Regions from separate parts of the Amycolatopsis tolypomycina genome, predicted to be linked through region 2. Evidence: predicted binding sites of a transcription regulator. Region 2 holds the regulator's gene; the other holds the start of a gene.

Region 1 (4,207 bases), on a different contig from region 2:
CGGCGACCTGGATCACGTTGCCCACCAAGTCGTATGCGCGTGGTTGTTGGAGATAAATTGTCATTTTCTCGCCCTCCCAATCCGATTCGACAAACACAATGATCGGTATTCGGCGGGCGTCCGATAGAGGAATTGGTCACCAGTTGCGGAACGGCCGGTTTCCCGCGGGAAAGGAAACCGGCCGTTCCAGGTGGCGGCGCTCGGGGTTACGCCGCCTGGGGAACCGGCGTCGAAGCCGGGGTCAGGGCGAGGTCCAGGACCTCGCGGACGTTCGCCACCGCGTGGACGTCCAGCTGCGAAAGCACCTCGGCCGGGACGTCGTCGAGGTCCGGCTCGTTGCGCTGGGGGATGATCACCGTCTTCATCCCCGCGCGGTGCGCGGCCAGGAGCTTCTGCTTCACGCCGCCGATCGGGAGGACCCGGCCGGTCAGGGACACCTCGCCCGTCATCGCCACGTCCGGCCGGACCACGCGGCCCGACAGCAGGGACGCCAGCGCCGTCGTCATCGTGATGCCCGCCGACGGGCCGTCCTTCGGGACCGCGCCCGCCGGGACGTGGACGTGGATGCCGCGGTTGCGGAGGTCGCCCACCGGCAGCTCCAGCTCCGCGCCGTGCGACCTGAGGTACGACAGCGCGATCTGCACCGACTCCTTCATCACGTCGCCGAGCTGGCCGGTCAGCTGCAGGCCCGACGCGCCGGACTCCTCGTCCGCCAGCGACGCCTCGATGTACAGGACGTCGCCGCCCGCGCCGGTCACCGCCAAGCCCGTTGCCACGCCCGGGGTTGCCGTGCGCTGGGTCGACGCCGGCAGCGACGACTCCGGGATGTGCCGCGGGCGGCCCAGGTAGGTGTCCAGGTCACCGGCGTCGACGGACAGCGGCAGCGAAACCTCGTCCAGTGCCACCTTCGTCGCGATCTTCCGCAGCACCTTGGCGATCGTCCGGTTCGCGTCGCGCACGCCCGCCTCGCGGGTGTACTCGGCGGCGATCCGGCTGAACGCCGCGTCCGTCAGCACCACGTCCGCAGCGCCCAGGCCGGCGCGCTCCAGCTCGCGGGGGAGCAGGTGGTCGCGGGCGATGGTGACCTTCTCGTGCTCGGTGTAGCCGTCCAGCGTGACGAGCTCCATGCGGTCCAGCAGCGGGCCGGGGATCGTCTCCAGCGCGTTGGCCGTCGCCAGGAACACGACGTCGGACAGGTCCAGCTCGACCTCGAGGTAGTGGTCGCGGAACGTGTGGTTCTGCTCCGGGTCCAGCACTTCGAGCAGCGCCGCGGTCGGGTCGCCGCGGTAGTCGGCGCCGACCTTGTCGATCTCGTCGAGCAGCACCACCGGGTTCATCGAGCCGGCTTCCTTGATGGCGCGGACGATCCGGCCGGGCAGCGCGCCGACGTACGTGCGGCGGTGGCCGCGGATCTCCGCCTCGTCGCGGATGCCGCCCAGGGCGACGCGGACGAACTTGCGGCCCATGGCCTTCGCGACGGACTCACCCAGCGACGTCTTGCCGACTCCGGGAGGGCCCGCGAGGGCCAGCACCGCACCGGACCGCCGTCCGCCGACCGGGCCGAGACCGCTTTCCGCACGGCGCTTCCGGACGGCCAAGTACTCGATGATGCGTTCCTTGACGTCGTCGAGGCCCGCGTGGTCGGCGTCCAAAATGGCCCGTGCCGCCGCGATGTCGTACACGTCCTCGGTGCGCTCGTTCCAGGGCAGCTCCAGGACGGTGTCCAGCCAGGTGCGGATCCAGCCGCCCTCGGGGGACTGGTCGGACGTGCGGTCCAGTTTGTCCACTTCGGCCAGTGCGGCCTTCTTGACGGCGTCGGGCAGTTCGGCGGCTTCCACGCGGGCGCGGTAGTCCGTCTCGTCCGCGGTGCCGTCGAGCTCGCCGAGCTCCTTGCGGATGGCCTCGAGCTGGCGGCGCAGCAGGAACTCCTTCTGCTGCTTCTCCATGCCCTCGGCGACGTCCTTGCGGATCGTGTCGGTCACCTCGAGCTCGGCGAGGTGCTCCTTGCTCCACTCGAGGGCCTTCTCCAGCCGGGCGCTGACGTCCAAAGCGGACAGCAGCTCGAGCTTCTGGTCGGTCGACAGGTACGGCGCGTTGCCGGACAGGTCGGCGATCGCGGACGGCTCTTCGACCTGCTGGACGGCGTCGATCAGCTGCCAGCCGCCGCGCTGCTGGAGGATCGAGATGACGACGGCCTTGTACTCGGCCGCGAGCTTGGCCGTCCGGTCGTCGGTGGTTTCGGGGGCGTCCTCGGCGTGCACCCAGCGGGCGGCGCCAGGACCGTCGGCGATTCGGCCGACGACCGCGCGGGTGGTGCCGCGCAGCAGCACGGCGGCCTTGCCGCCGGGCACGCGGCCGATGCGCTCGACCGTGGCGACGGTGCCGAACTCGGCGTACTCGCCGTGGACGCGCGGGACGATCAGCACCTCGGCCTTGGCGGGCGCGGCGGACCGGATGCCGGGGAACGACGCCTGGCTCGGCGCCTTGGCCTGGGCGGACTCCACCGCTGCCCGCGTCTCGGTGTCGGTCAGGTCGAGCGGGACGACCATGCCCGGCAGCACGACGTCGTCATCGAGCGGGAGCACGGGCAGGAGGCGGGTGTCGGACATGTGCACTCCTCGTGTAGTTGAGTCTGCCTAGCTCAACTCTCCGATGGGTGCGTTTGTTTCCGATGGTGCGTTCGCCCACAGCGATCACCAAAACCGCAGGTCAGCGGCCTGGTTTCACCCCGACGGCGCACCACGCGAACGGGCGGGCCTCCGCCTCGAGCGCGTTGATCTTCCGGTCCGGCCGCCAGTCCGGCAGGTGCACGATGCCCGGCTCCAGCAGCTCCCAGTCACCGAAGAGCGGCTGGATTTCTTCGCGGTTGCGCAACCAGACCGGGTTGCTCGTCTTCCGGTACTGCTCGACGAACCAGCGCAGCCCGTCGAGCATTTCGCCCTTGCCGTCGCCTTCGCTCATCTGCGAGATCGCCAGCCAGCTGCCCGGCGCGAGCGCGTCGCGGTAGGTCGCCAGCAGCCCCTCCGGGTCGTCGTCCGGGCCGACGAAGTGCAGCACCGCCGCCATGATCAGGCAGACCGGCTGCGAGAAGTCGATGAGCCGCCGTGTTTCCGGCGCGCGCAGCACCGACTTCGCGTCGCGCATGTCGGCCTGGACGATGCCCGCCCAGTCGGTCGCCATGCCCTCTTCGAGGATCAGCGTCGCGTGCGCGACCGCGACCGGCTCGTAGTCGACGTACACGACCTTCGCGTCGTGGTCGTCGGGCAGCTCCGCCTCGACGACCTCGTGCACGTTCCCCGCCGTCGGCACGCCCGAGCCGAGGTCGATGAACTGCCGGATGCCGGCCCGTAGCGCCGCGCGCACCGCGCGGTTCATGAACTCGCGGTTCTGCTTCGACCCGGGGCGCACCAGCGGCCACTGCTGCTCCATGCGCCTGCCGAACTCGCGGTCCACGGCCCAGTTCTGGGTACCGCCCAGGTACCAGTCGTAGATCCGGGCCGCGGACGGCTTCTCGGTGTCGACGCCTTCGGGCGCTCTCGGCGCGGAATCCCGCTGGTCGGTCACTTCAGGCTCCCCTCGCTGGTGGCGAGGCCAGCCTATAAGCCCGTGGCAGCCCGGGTAATCCTCCAGTAGTTCACCGAACAGCCGGTCGACGCTGCCAGTACGTCCACAGCGGGCGGTACCCCTGCGCGTACCAGAACGGCGTCGACAGCGGGTTCGCCGCGGCGTGGTGCAGCAGGACGACGTCGGCGCCTTCCTCGTCGAGGACGTGGTGGGCGTGCGTCGCCAGCGCGGTGCCGACGCCGGACGACCGCGCGGCCTCCGCGACCGCCAGCGACGACAGGTAGCCGACGCGGGACGCGGCGACGCGGCCGCTGATCCAGCCGGTCTCACCCGGGTGCTGGACGCTCACCATGCCGAGCGGGCGGCCGTACAGCTCGGCGATCCACAGCGGCGGTTCCGGCCGCTTCAGCTGCTCCGCGAGGTCCTTGGCCAGGATCTCCTCGACCCCGGTGCGCCAGTTCACCGTGCCGTACTGGGCGTCGTAGGAGTGCAGCTCCATGCCGAGCGCCACCGCGGTCTCGAGGTCGTCGGGCGCGGCGCGGCGGATCTTGACGCCGGGGGTGCCGAGCGGGGTCGCCGGGACGTGCCGCTGCGCGGGCCGGACCGCGATGACCCGCAGTGGCGCGAAGCCGTGGTGCAGCAT
Region 2 (4,207 bases):
CCCGAGCGTGCACGAGGCCGTGCAGCACAACACCTCGCCGGACGTGGCGGGCCCGACGGTCACCGTGGTCATGCGCCGCGGGTACCGCTTCGGGGACCGCGTACTGCGGGCGGCGCTGGTCGGCGTGACCGACCACGAGCCCGGTGCGGCCCCGGGGGACCCGTCCGTCGGTGGCGAGCTGCCACTCGGCGGCGGAGTCGATGAGCAGCAGCAGTAAGAGGAACCAAGTGGGAGGAGGAGACGCCCGATGAGCGCACGGGAATGGATCGGTAAGGACTTCTACCGTGAGCTGGGCGTCTCCTCCGACGCCACCGCGGACGAAATCAAAAAGGCCTATCGGAAGCTGGCCAAGGAGAACCACCCGGACGCGAACGCCGGCAACGCGCAGGCGGAGCAGAAGTTCAAGGCGGTCTCCGAGGCCTACGGCGTGCTCTCCGACGCGAGCAAGCGCAAGGAGTACGACGAGGCGCGGCGGCTGTTCGGCGGCGGGGGCGGCTTCAACTTCCCCGGTGGCGGCGGTGGCGGCAGCTTCGACATGGGCGACATCTTCGGCCAGGCCGGCGCCGGTCAGCAGGGCGGTTTCGGCGGCCTCGGCGACATCCTGGGCGGGATCTTCGGCCGCGGGCGGTCGTCGGCGGGCGCGACGGCGAACCGGCCGCAGCGCGGGGCCGACGTCGAGACGGACGTCCGGATCGACTTCACCGAGGCGGTCAAGGGCGCGACCCTGCCGCTGCGGCTGTCGAGCCCGGCGACCTGCGCGACCTGCAGCGGCAACGGTGCCCGGCCGGGCACGTCGCCGCGGACCTGCCCGACCTGCTCCGGTTCGGGGCTGGTGAGCCGCAGCCAGGGCGCGTTCGCGTTCTCGGAGCCGTGCCGCGACTGCCGCGGCCGCGGGACGATCATCGACGACCCGTGCCCGGAGTGCGGTGGCGAAGGCATCAGCACGCGGACGCGCACACTGACCGTCCGGATCCCGCCGGGCGTCGACGACGACCAGCGCATCCGGCTGGCCGGCCAGGGCGAGCCGGGCCGGGGCGGGGCGCAGGCGGGCGACCTGTACGTCCGGGTGCACGTGGCTCCGCACGCGCTGTTCGGGCGCAAGGGGCTCGACCTGACGATCACCGTGCCGGTGGACTTCACCGAACTGGCGCTCGGCACCACGATCACGGTGCCGACCCTGGAAGCGAAGGTCTCGCTCAAGGTGCCGCCGGGTACCGCGAGCGGGCGGGTGCTGCGCGTGCGCGGCAAGGGCATCGCCAAGCGCGACGGTTCGCAGGGTGACCTGCTCGTCACCCTCCAGGCGGCGATTCCCGCCAAACTGGACGACAAGGCGCGCGAGGCACTGCAGGCGTACGCCGAGGCGATGGCCGGGCACGACCCCCGGCCCGAGATCACCGAGCTGCTGCAAGGTAGGTGAGAGTGGTGTTCGGCGGGATACCGCAGGAAGGCGACGAAGAGACCCCGGTGTTCGTCATCTCGGTGGCGGCCCAGCTCGCCGGGATGCACGCGCAGACGTTGCGCACGTACGACCGGCAGGGCCTGGTGTCACCGGGCCGCACCCCCGGCGGCGGGCGGCGCTACTCGATGCGGGACATCGCGCTGCTGCGCGAGGTGCAGCGCCTTTCGCAGGAGGACGGCGTCAACCTGGCCGGCATCAAGCGCATCATCGAGCTGGAGAACCAGGTCGACGCGCTCCGCGCCAGGGTCGCCGAGCTGACGGAGGAGCTGGCCGCGGCGTACGTGGCGGCGGAGCAGGCCGCGGCGGCGGCGCACGCGTCCTACCGCCGTGACCTGGTGCCGCTCAACCAGCAGACGGCGATGGTGGTGTGGCGGCCCAAGCGCCGCTGACGACCAGAACGACGAAGGCCTCCCCGGGTGACCGGGGAGGCCTTCGTGCGCCGCGGGTCACGTCTTCACGTTCAGCAGCTGCTTGACCTCGGCCGTCCGGGACTCGATCACCCGGCGGGCCAGGTCACGGGCCTGGGCGTTCACTCCGCCGCCCGGCCCGTTCTCCGTCCGGGCCAGCTCGACCGCGCCCTGCTGCTGTCCCGTCAGAACGTCGAGGAACCGGCGGGTGAACTCGTCGTCCGGGACCGTCCGAAGTGCTCCCACCAGGTCCGGCGAGGTCATCTTCATGCCGCCGTGGCCCGCGTGCGCCTCGGGGGCCACAGACTCGGGCTGGTTCCACTCGCGAAGCCAGCGGCGCATGTCGTCGATCTCGGTCTGCTGGGTCACCTCGATCGCCGCTGCCAGTTCCTTCACCGAGGCCGGGAGCGGGCGTGCCGCCGCCAGCCGGACGATCTCGATCCCTTGCTGGTTCTGGGGAATCAGCATCTGCAGGAACATCACGTCGGCCGCGTTGTGCGATGGGGTGGCCGTCGTCGCGCAACCGGTCAGGAGCAGCGCGACGACGGCCAAGACCACTCTCACTGGCGCTGCCAGAGCGCCGGCGTGTTCGGCGGCTCCCAGCCCGCGATCGCCGTGTGCGGCTGGACGCAGCGGTAGCTCGCGCCGCCGTACGTCACGACGTCGCCCGCCTTGTACGCCGTGCCCGCGGCCCACGTGCCACTCGTGGGCGGGGTGGTCGTCGTGGTGGGCGGCCGGGTCGTCGTGGTCGGGGGCGGCGTGGTGGTGGTCGGCGGCGGGGTGCCGCCGCCACCCACCTGGAGGTCAACGCAGCTGTAGAACGCGTTGGCCGTGTCCGAGATGTTCCAGATCGCCAGCACCTTGATCCGGCCCGAATAGCCGGCCAGGTTCACCGTGTGCGACAACGTCGGCGGCGGCTGCTGGTTGTTGCCGCTGAACACCGCGACGCGGGTGCCGCCGACGTAGTACTCGTAGTTCGACGTCGAGTGCCGGGCGGTGAACACCCAGTTGAACGTCACCGTGGTGCCGACCGACTTGGCGGGCCACGGCTTCGACTCGTCGGTCAGCTCGGCGAACTGCGACAGGCCGCCGTTGCAGCTGCGCAGGCCCTTCGGCCCTTCGACGCTCTGCGGTTCGTAGACGATGCTCCCGCAGCCGGACACCTTCCCGGCCGCGCAGTTGGCCTGCCGGCTGGGCGGATCGGACACGTAGCCGTGGGCGCTCGCGGAGGTGGCGGGGAGGACGACGATCAGCACCGGTGCGAGCAGAGCTCCGGCAGCGGCCGCGAAGAGCTTTCTTTTCCAGGTCATTTCGGCTCCTCGAAGGGGAACAGCGTTGTTCCGAAAGGGGAGGACGAACGAGCACATCCGGGGAAGATGTGGTCTAGACCATAAGATGATTCGGGCACAACGGTCAACGAACTACCGCCGTTCGACGAATTCGATACTCCGCTCGGCCCAGTCCGAAGGTCGGGACGGACCTCAGTCCAGGGTGAACGGGTCGTACGATATTCGTTCCAGTTCGATCCCCCTGGCCAGCAGCTTGGCGACGGTCGCCTGGATCATCGGCGGCGAACCGGACACGAGGACGTCGTGGTGCTGCCACTTGCCGCGCTGGGTCACGGCGTGGGCGAGCGTCCCGCGGTCGCCGCCGGCCAGTGCGCCCTCCTCGGTGACCGGGGTGACCGTCAGCCACTTCGACGTCGCGGCCAGCCGGCGCAGCTCCTCCAGCGCGTACAGGTCCTCCGGTCGCCGTCCGCCGAAGAACAGGTGCACCGGCGGGTTCCGCTTCCAGCGCGACAGGTCGTCGAGGATGGCCAGCAACGGCGTGATGCCGGTGCCGCCGCCGATCATGAGCAGCCGCCGTTTCGTGGACGTCGGGCGCACGTTCAGCACGCCCATCGACGGCCCGAGGCGCCAGACGTCACCGGGCCTGGTGTGGTTGACGATGCTCCCGCTGACCCAGCCGCCGGGCACCGCGCGCACGTGGAAGGTGAGCTGGCCGTCGCCGCGGGGTGCGTTCGCCGGCGAAAGGTACCGCCAGAACCGGGGCCGCTGGGGCACCTCCACGCTGACGTACCCGCCGGCGCGGTACGGCAGCAGCCCCTCGGTGCGCACCTTCACCAGCGCGACGTCGCGGCTGAGCTTGCGGTGCTCCAGCACGGTCGCCGACCAGGCCGCCGGGCCCGTCTCCGCCTGGGCGGCTTCGCGCATCGTCTTGGCGATGAGCCCGTACGCCGAGGTCCACGCCGATTCGACCTCGGCGGTCCACTTCTCCTTGAGAAATCGTTTCAACGCGGCGATCAGCGCGACTCCGACGGCGTCGTAGTGGCGCGAGACGA

What was found. Region 2 encodes HspR, which represses chaperone genes until heat shock. Its sites were predicted from a motif close to ANNTTGAGTNNNNNNNACTCAANNT; they were not measured.
Region 1: a site for HspR is predicted at 2,624-2,648, ahead of lon (endopeptidase La). Genes of this name have one in related genera too.

The regions. Positions count from the first base shown of each region.
Region 1 is NZ_FNSO01000001.1:209,635-213,841, forward strand. Features, by position in the region: gene BLW76_RS01100 (LysM peptidoglycan-binding domain-containing protein) at 1-64, opposite strand, end outside; gene lon (endopeptidase La) at 207-2,609, opposite strand; gene BLW76_RS01110 (SAM-dependent methyltransferase) at 2,710-3,564, opposite strand; gene BLW76_RS01115 (GNAT family N-acetyltransferase) at 3,635-4,207, opposite strand, start outside.
Region 2 is NZ_FNSO01000003.1:127,299-131,505, reverse strand. Features, by position in the region: gene grpE (nucleotide exchange factor GrpE) at 1-217, shown strand, start outside; gene dnaJ (molecular chaperone DnaJ) at 248-1,417, shown strand; gene BLW76_RS06175 (heat shock protein transcriptional repressor HspR) at 1,423-1,848, shown strand; gene BLW76_RS06170 (DUF305 domain-containing protein) at 1,906-2,430, opposite strand; gene BLW76_RS06165 (lytic polysaccharide monooxygenase) at 2,427-3,176, opposite strand; gene BLW76_RS06160 (globin domain-containing protein) at 3,348-4,207, opposite strand, start outside.